DNA from 2 places in the Variovorax sp. GW821-FHT10C12 genome. Region 2 is predicted to be linked to the other one. Evidence: riboswitches for the same ligand, from Rfam matches in the RefSeq annotation. Region 2 holds a riboswitch; the other holds the start of a gene.

Region 1 (4,418 bases), on a different contig from region 2:
ATCGGCGCCTCGTTCGCGCCCGTGCTGGCGGCCACGGTGGTCGGTGGCGGCAGCCTGTCGCGCAGCTACTTGCTGGGCATTCCCGCGCTGGCGATGGGCGTGGTGTGGGTCGCGGCCAACGCGCGGCGCGGTGCGGCCGCCCAGCACGCGGCCACGGCGGCGCGCGCCGCGCAGGCCCGCGCCCAGGTGCTCAAACCGCACAACGACTGGCGCGCCTTCAGCCTGCTGGTGGCGACCATCGTGGGCTGGTCGATCCCGTACGTCACGGTGCTGTCGATGCTTTCGCTGCGCATCACGCGCGACCTTCACGGCAGCACCTTCCAGGGCGCCGCGGCGCTCACCGCCTTCACCGCCGCAGGGGCCGTGGGCACGCTGGCCGGCGGCTGGCTCGGCGACCGCATCGGGCGCATGGGCACGATCCGCAGCGGCTACCTGCTCGCGCTGCCGGCCATGGCGGGCCTCGTGCTCGCCTCCACGCCCGGCGCGGCGCTGGCCTGCACCGCGTGGCTCGGCATGAGCATGTTCCTGCCCTTCGCCGCGCAGGTGACGCTCGCGCAGGACTACCTGCCGCGCAACCCGGCCACCGCCAGCGGCATCACGCTCGGTCTCGCGCTCTCGGTCGGCGGACTGGTGTCGCCGCTGTTCGGCCTGCTGTCGGATGCACGCGGGCTCGGCGTGACGCTCACGGTGGTGTTGTGCGTGCTGTGCGTCGCGACCGTGCTGGCCTTGCGGCTGCGCAACCGGACGGTACAGGTGATGACAGGTGAGGCTGCGGCGGCTTGAATTGAGTTCCGTGCCCGCACAGCGGCAGCGCCCATCGTGCACAGGGCACTGGGTGCTTCCCGCAGCGAAATCAAGGAGGAGCCGAAGGCGGGGGACATTCGCGGAGGGAAGTACCCGGTGTCCTGTGCACGCGCCCTGAACAAAGGACCACCGAAATCCGTGGGCAATTCCACGCCGCACGCGCTCTCTTTCACTGCCAGAATCGACGCAAGCTTCGACGTCGAGCCTGACAGACAAGAAGAAGGAAAGAGAAGGACGCCATGCACCGAATCGTCGCCCAGGGCAGCAGCCTTGTCGCTGCCGGCTTGCTGGCCACCGCCGGTATCGCGGCCACGCCGGCCGCCGCGCCCGTTGCAGCCGTTGCACCAGCAGCCGCCCCCACAAACCCCACCAATCCCGTCACCCACCTCGCCGAAGTGGAAAGCGCCGTGCGCGCCTGGGCCGCCGCCTGGTCCGCGCGCGACGTGGAGCGCTACCTCGCCGCCTACGCACCCGACTTCACCCCCGCGCGCGGCCAGACCCGCGAGCGCTGGGAGGCCGACCGGCGCGCCCGCATCACGGGCAAGTCGCGCATCAGCGTGGGCATCGAGGGGCTGGTGATCAGCGTCCAGGGCACCTCGGCCAGCGCGCAGTTCCGGCAGGTCTACCGCGCCGACGCGCTCACCGAGACCGACCGCAAGACGCTCGAGCTGCAGCGCGTGGGCCCGCGCTGGCTGATCCGCAAGGAGAGCGCGGGCAACTGACGCGCACCCCCTTGTCCCTGTAAGGCAAATGGTTCACGAAGATGTCACCACTTGCAACGATGCTGCAGCCTTCGACCTCCGAAAGCTGTGGCCGCCATGTTCCCCACCAAGACCGAGAAGGCACGCGACGAACTCCAGGCCGGGCAGCGCACGCTCAGCCAGCGTGAGCGCGCCCTGCTGCTCATGGCCGACGGCCGGCGCTCGCTGACCGACTTCAGCCCGCTGTTCCCCAGCCGCGTCGAGGCCGAGCAGGCGATCCAGGGGCTGATGCAGCGCGGCTACCTGCAGGTCGCACGCCCGGTCGCGCCACCGCCCGCACCGGCCCCCACGCCCGTCCCCGCCGCCGAGCCGATCCAGGTCGCCACGTCGGCCGACAGCTTCGACGGCAAGCGCTCGCTGGCCACCACGCGCATGTTCCTGTTCGACATCTGCGAGCGCATGTTCGTGCGCCGCGACCCGCGCTTCGCCAACCAGATGCGCGACGCCCTGCGCGAGGCCCGCGACCGCGAGGCCATGCTGACCATCGCCGCGCTGATGCTCTCCGAGATCGAGAAGACCGCCGGCCCCGAGCGCGCCGACTCGCTGCGCGAGCGCATCGACAAGCTGCTGCCGCCGGCAGAAACCGTGCACTGAGCCGCCAGCCCCAGCCCCGCGATCCACTACACTCGCCGGGTCAGGAGAGAGCCCCGCGCGACGGGGCCGCCGAAGGCGCAGGGGTTCCCCGAACGCTCAGGCAAAAGGACTGACAAGACGCCGGCAACCACCGGCGTTTCCTTGCTGGAGAGAGGCCGTGGCATTGCATGCGGCCCACCGAAGGAGCAAACCCCGATCGTGGGGCGAATCTCTCAGGTAAAGCGGACAGCAGGGGTGGCCCGTGGCGTTGCAGCCATGGATTTCGACTGCCCCTTTGGAGTGCCCCGTGGCCGCTTCTTCCGCTTCTGACGCCCAACTTCTCAAGACCCCGCTGTACGACCTGCACGTGGAGCTCGGCGCCCGCATGGTGCCCTTCGCCGGCTATTCCATGCCCGTGCAGTACCCCGCCGGCCTCATGGCCGAGCACAAGCACACGCGCGATGCGGCCGGCCTGTTCGACATCTCGCACATGGGCCAGCTGCGCCTGGTCGGCCCCGATGCCGCTGCCGCCTTCGAAACCCTGATGCCCGTCGACGTGGTCGACCTGCCCGCCGGCAAGCAGCGCTACGGCCTGCTGCTGAACGACGAGGGCGGCATCCTCGACGACCTGATGTTCTTCAACGAGGGCAACGGTTCGCTCTTCGTGATCGTGAACGGCGCCTGCAAGGTGGCCGACATCGCCCACATCCAGGCCAGGATCGGCGCGCGCTGCGAAGTGCAGCCCCTGCCCGACCACGCGCTGCTGGCACTGCAAGGCCCGCAGGCCGCGGCCACGCTGGCGCGCCTGTCGCCCGGCATCGAGCGCTTCGTGTTCATGACCGGCGGCGCAGTGCAGATCGGCGGCATCGCCGCCTTCGTCACCCGCAGCGGCTACACCGGCGAAGACGGCTTCGAGATCTCGGTGGCCGCAAAAGACGCCGACGCCCTCGCCCGCCTGCTGCTCGCGCAGCCTGAGGTGAAGCCCGTCGGCCTGGGCGCACGCAACTCGCTACGGCTCGAAGCCGGCCTGTGCCTGTACGGCAACGACATCGACACCACCACCACCCCGGTCGAAGCCTCGCTCAACTGGGCGATCCAGAAGGTGCGCCGCGCCGGCGGTGCGCGCGAAGGCGGTTTTCCAGGCGCGGCCAAGGTGCTGGCCCAGCTGGCCGCCGTCGCCTCGGGCGCGGCCGGCCACACCGACCACAAGACGCTCACGCGCAAGCGCGTCGGCCTCGTGGCACTCGAACGCATCCCGGTGCGCGACGGCACGCTGCTGCAGTCGCTCGAAGGCCACGACATCGGCACCGTCACCAGCGGCCTGCTCGGCCCCACGGCCGACCGCTGCGTGGCCATGGGCTACGTGGCCGCCGCCTTCGCCGAGCCCGGCACGCGCGTGCAGGCCATCGTGCGCGGCAAGCCGGTGCCGATGGAGGTGTCGACGATGCCTTTCGTGCCGACGCGCTACTACCGCGGCTAACCGCAACTCAACACCGCAGACCCGGCTAGGCTCTGCACCCCGATTCCATTTTTTCCACGAGGAGTTTTTTCATGAGCATCAAATACACCAAGGACCACGAATGGGTGGCGGCCGAAGGCGGCGCCGCCACCGTCGGCATCACCGTGCATGCGCAGGACGCGCTGGGCGACGTGGTGTTCGTCGACCTGCCTGAAGTGGGCAAGACCTTCGCGCAGGGCGAGGTCGCCGGTGTGGTCGAGTCGGTGAAGGCCGCCGCCGATGTGTTCATGCCCGTGTCGGGCGAGATCACCGAAGTCAACGAAGCGCTGCGCGCCGACCCGTCGCTGGCCAACAGCGACCCGCTGGCCGCCGGCTGGTTCTTCAAGGTCAAGCTGAGCGAGCCCGCGCAGCTCGACGCCCTGCTCGACGCCGCCAGCTACGACAAGTTCGCCGCCGAATCCTGATCCGCTGAACAGCCGTTTCCTCGCACCTTCGTTCCTTCTCCCCCGAGCCTTCACCGCCATGCCGATTCCCGCCCTTCCCTCTTTGCAAGAACTAGAGAACGCCGAAGAATTCCTCGCCCGCCACATCGGCATCGATGCGGCGGACGAGGCGCGCATGCTGCCGGTGATCGGCTCGGAAACGCGCGCGGAGCTCATCGACGGCATCGTGCCCGCGGCCATCCGCCGTGCCCGGCCGATGCGCCTGCCCGCGCCGGTCACCGAAGCCGACGCGCTGGCCGAGCTGAAGACGCTGGCGTCGAAGAACAAGGTGTTCAAGAGCTTCATCGGCCAGGGCTACTACGGCACGCACACGCCGGG
Region 2 (4,418 bases):
CGTGAGCTGCTCGGGGCGCGGCGGCCCGCATTTCGGCGCGCCGGGCGCCGAGCTGCAGATCGTGCGGCATGCGCTGGGCGACGTGCCGCTGGTCGGCTTCTTCGCCGCCGGCGAAATTGCGCGCCACCACCTGTATGGCTACACCGGCGTGCTGACGGTGTTCACCGCGCCGGACTGAGGTCCGGCGCCGGTCGCGTTCAGGCCGGTTGCAGTGCGCGCGGCGCGGGTGCCGGCATGCCGGCGAACGCGAAGTCGACCTCGGGTGCCAGCCCGCTCACGATGCGCGCAATCGACTTGCCCGAGCCGCAGGCGTGCGTCCAGCCGAGCGTGCCGTGGCCCGTGTTGAGGAACAGGTTCGGCAGCTTGGTCTTGCCGATCAGCGGCACGTTGCTCGGCGTGGCCGGGCGCAGGCCGGTCCAGAACTGCGCGCGCTCGGTGTCGCCGGCGCCGGGGAAGAGCTCTTCGACGCGCCGCACGATGGCTTCGCAACGCACTCGGTTCAGGTCGCGGTCGTAGCCGTTGAGTTCGGCCGTGCCGGCGATGCGCAGGCGGTCGCCCGACTCGGAGGTGTAGCGCGAGAACACCAGCTTGTATTCATCGTCGGTCAGCGAGACCTGGTGTGCCTTCGACGCGTCCTTCACGGGCAGCGTCACCGAGTAGCCCTTGGCCGGGTAGATCGGCAGGCGGATGCCCAACGGCGCGGCGTACAGCGGGCTCAGTGAACCCATCGCAAGCACAAAGGCGTCGCCGCGGATGCGCTGGAAGCGGCCTTCGTTGTCGGTCGCCTCGACATGGTCGATGCTGCCGCCGGCTTCGCGCAGCGCGGTCACCGTGTGGCTCATGAGGAACTTCACGCCGGCCGCCTCGGCCAGCTTCACGAGCTCGCGTGCGAAGCGGTTGGCGTCGCCCGATTCGTCTTCGGCGGTGTAGGTGGCGCCGGCCAGCTGGGGGCGGATGTGGGCGAGGGCGGGTTCGATCTTGATGGCCTCGTCGGCCGAGATGACCAGGCGTTCGCAGCCCAGGGCGCGCATCTGCTCGGCGGGCGCGAGGGCGCCGTCGAATTCTTTTTGCGTCGTGTAGAAGTGCAGGATGCCTTGCGTGCGCTGGTCATAGTTCAGGCCCGTGTCTCGACGCAATTGCTGCAACATTTCCCGGCTGTATGTACCGAGACGAACGATCTGTTCGATGTTGTGGCGGGTGCGCGCGGGGGTGCATTCGCGCAAGAACTGCAGGCCCCAGAGCCACTGGCGCATGTCGGCGCGGATGCGGAAGAGCAGCGGCGCATCTTCCTTGCCGAGCCATTGCAGCACCTTCAGCGGCGCGCTCGGATTGGCCCAGGGTTCGGCGTGGCTGACCGAGATCTGGCCGCCGTTGGCGAAGCTGGTTTCGGCGGCCGGGGTGGCCTGCCGGTCGATCACGGTCACCTCGTGGCCGAGTTGCTGGAGGTAGTAGGCCGAAGTCACGCCGAGCAGGCCGGCGCCAAGAACGATCACACGCATTGCAAGTACCTTTGAGTTTGCAGCGCTTGAACGGCGGGCGTGGAGTGCTATTGAAAAAATAGCAAGCAACCGGACGACCGCTGTCCAAGTTGCCGCTCCCCCTGTCCTCGGTACCTGAGAGATTCACCCTGCTGCACCCGCAGCGGGTTTGCTCCTTCGGTGCGCCACATGGCGTGGCGGCTCTCCAGACGGCTGTATCGATGAGTGCAGTACTGACCCCTTGCCGAAATTCCGTGGCGTTGCCTGGAATGTCGTCGGGCCGACCTGAGCGTTTATGGGAGTTTGCGCCTTCGGTAGGGCCTCCGTGGAGGCCCGCTCTCCTGCAATTGTTGGCGATTGTAGGCGGGCCCCGCAAGCCGGCCAAGCCCTGTACATCGGCACTTCACACCGATGGGATAATTGAATGTTGATTTTCGGTAAAGCAAACTTTTTTCTACAGGTGGGGACTCCATGATCCTGGTTACCGGCGGCGCAGGCTTCATTGGCGCCAATTTCGTACTCGACTGGATCGCGCAGGGCAACGAGCCCGTCGTGAACCTCGACAAGCTGACCTACGCAGGCAACCTCGAGACCCTCGCATCGCTCAAGGGCAACGCGAACCACGTCTTCGTGCAAGGCGACATCGGCGACAGCGCACTGCTCGACCGCCTGCTGGCCGAGCACAAACCGCGTGCCGTCGTGAACTTTGCCGCGGAATCGCACGTCGACCGTTCGATCCACGGCCCGGAAGACTTCGTGCAGACCAACGTGCTCGGCACCTTCCGCCTGCTCGAATCGGTGCGCGGTTACTGGAACGCCCTGCCGGCCGACCAGAAGGCGGCCTTTCGCTTCCTGCATGTGTCGACCGACGAGGTCTACGGCTCGCTCTCCAAGACCGACCCGGCCTTCACCGAAGAGAACAAGTACGAGCCGAACAGCCCGTACTCGGCCAGCAAGGCCGCCAGCGACCACCTCGTGCGCGCCTGGCACCACACCTACGGCCTGCCGGTGGTCACCACCAACTGCTCGAACAACTACGGCCCGTTCCACTTCCCCGAGAAGCTGATCCCGCTGATGATCGTCAACGCGCTGGCGGGCAAGAACCTGCCCGTGTACGGCGACGGCATGCAGGTGCGCGATTGGCTCTACGTGAAGGACCACTGCAGCGCCATCCGCCGCGTGCTCGAAGCCGGCCGGCTCGGCGAGACCTACAACGTCGGCGGCTGGAACGAGAAGCCCAACATCGAGATCGTCAACACCGTGTGTGCGCTGCTCGACGAACTGAGCCCGCGCGCCGACGGCAAGCCGTACAAGGAACAGATCACCTACGTCACGGACCGCCCGGGCCACGACCGCCGCTATGCCATCGATGCGCGCAAGCTCGAGGCCGAGCTTGACTGGAAGCCCGCCGAGACCTTCGACACCGGCATCCGCAAGACCGTCGAGTGGTACCTCGCCCACGGCGACTGGGTGCGCAACGTGCAAAGCGGCGCGTACCGCGAATGGGTCGAGAAGCAGTACGATGCTGCGCCTGCAAAGGCTTCCGCATGAAGTTGCTGCTGCTCGGTAAAGGTGGACAGGTCGGCTGGGAGTTGCAGCGCAGCCTCGCGCCGCTCGGCGAACTGGTCGCGCTGGATTTCGACAGCACCGACTTCCACGCCGACTTCAGCCGTCCCGAGCAGCTGGCTGCAACCGTGCTGGCCGTGCGCCCCGACGTCATCGTCAATGCCGCCGCGCACACCGCCGTCGACAAGGCCGAGAGCGAGCCCGACTTCGCGCGCAAGCTCAACGCCACCTCGCCCGGCGTGGTGGCCGAGGCCGCGCAGCAGATCGGCGCGCTGATGGTGCACTACTCCACCGACTACGTCTTCGACGGCAGCGGCACCCAGCCCTGGAAAGAAGACGACGCGACCGGTCCGCTCAGCGTGTACGGCCAGACCAAGCTCGAAGGCGAGCAGCTGGTGGCACGGCATTGCGCGAAGCACCTGATCTTTCGCACCAGCTGGGTGTACGCCGCGCGCGGCGGCAACTTCGCCAAGACCATGCTGCGGCTGGCCAAGGAGCGCGACAAGCTCACGGTCATCGACGACCAGTTCGGCGCTCCCACCGGTGCCGAGTTGCTGGCCGACATCACCGCGCACGCGATTCGAGCAACCCTGCACGACCCGGCCAAAGCCGGCCTGTACCACGCCATCGCCGGCGGCGAGACCACGTGGCACGGCTACGCGCGCTTCGTGCTCGAGATGGCGCAGCAGGCCGGTGTCGAACTCAAGGCAGGCCCGCAGGCCGTGGAGGCTGTGCCCACCAGCGCCTTTCCGACGCCCGCGAAGCGGCCGCACAATTCGCGGCTCGACACCACCAAGCTGCAGACCACCTTCGGACTGCGCCTGCCGCCCTGGCAGGAAGGCGTGGCACGCATGCTGCGCGAGACGCTCTGACCGACTGATTTTTTCCGGCCTCCCACACTAGAAGACCCCATGACGCAACGCAAAGGCATCATCCTCGCCGGCGGCTCCGGCACCCGCCTGCACCCGGCCACGCTCGCCATGAGCAAGCAGCTGCTGCCGGTGTACGACAAGCCGATGATCTACTACCCGCTGAGCACGCTGATGCTTGGCGGCATGCGCGACATCCTGATCATCAGCACGCCGCAGGACACGCCGCGCTTCCAGCAATTGCTGGGCGATGGCAGCCAGTGGGGCATCAACCTGCAGTACGCGGTGCAGCCGAGTCCCGATGGCCTGGCGCAGGCGTTCATCATCGGCGACAAGTTCGTGGGGAACTCGCCGAGCGCGCTGGTGCTGGGGGACAACATCTTCTATGGGCATGACTTCGTGCATTTGCTGTCGGACGCCGATGCGAAGCAGGGCGGTGCGACCGTGTTCGCGTACCACGTGCACGACCCCGAGCGCTACGGTGTGGTGGCCTTCGACGCCAACG

What was found. Region 2 has a riboswitch for glycine ahead of AC07OH_RS16950 (D-amino acid dehydrogenase). Riboswitches for the same ligand answer to the same signal wherever they lie in the genome.
Region 1: linked by a shared signal. The riboswitch ahead of gcvT (glycine cleavage system aminomethyltransferase GcvT) and the one ahead of AC07OH_RS16950 (D-amino acid dehydrogenase) in region 2 are both predicted to bind glycine.

The regions. Positions count from the first base shown of each region.
Region 1 is NZ_JBWKNE010000001.1:612,291-616,708, reverse strand. It holds gene AC07OH_RS02915 (MFS transporter) at 1-783, shown strand, start outside; gene AC07OH_RS02910 (L,D-transpeptidase Cds6 family protein) at 1,044-1,526, shown strand; gene AC07OH_RS02905 (hypothetical protein) at 1,623-2,159, shown strand; glycine riboswitch at 2,191-2,281, shown strand; glycine riboswitch at 2,294-2,398, shown strand; gene gcvT (glycine cleavage system aminomethyltransferase GcvT) at 2,446-3,618, shown strand; gene gcvH (glycine cleavage system protein GcvH) at 3,690-4,061, shown strand; gene gcvP (aminomethyl-transferring glycine dehydrogenase) at 4,120-4,418, shown strand, end outside.
Region 2 is NZ_JBWKNE010000003.1:92,076-96,493, forward strand. It holds gene AC07OH_RS16945 (FIST signal transduction protein) at 1-178, shown strand, start outside; gene AC07OH_RS16950 (D-amino acid dehydrogenase) at 198-1,499, opposite strand; glycine riboswitch at 1,591-1,697, opposite strand; glycine riboswitch at 1,742-1,832, opposite strand; gene rfbB (dTDP-glucose 4,6-dehydratase) at 1,950-3,029, shown strand; gene rfbD (dTDP-4-dehydrorhamnose reductase) at 3,026-3,916, shown strand; gene rfbA (glucose-1-phosphate thymidylyltransferase RfbA) at 3,956-4,418, shown strand, end outside.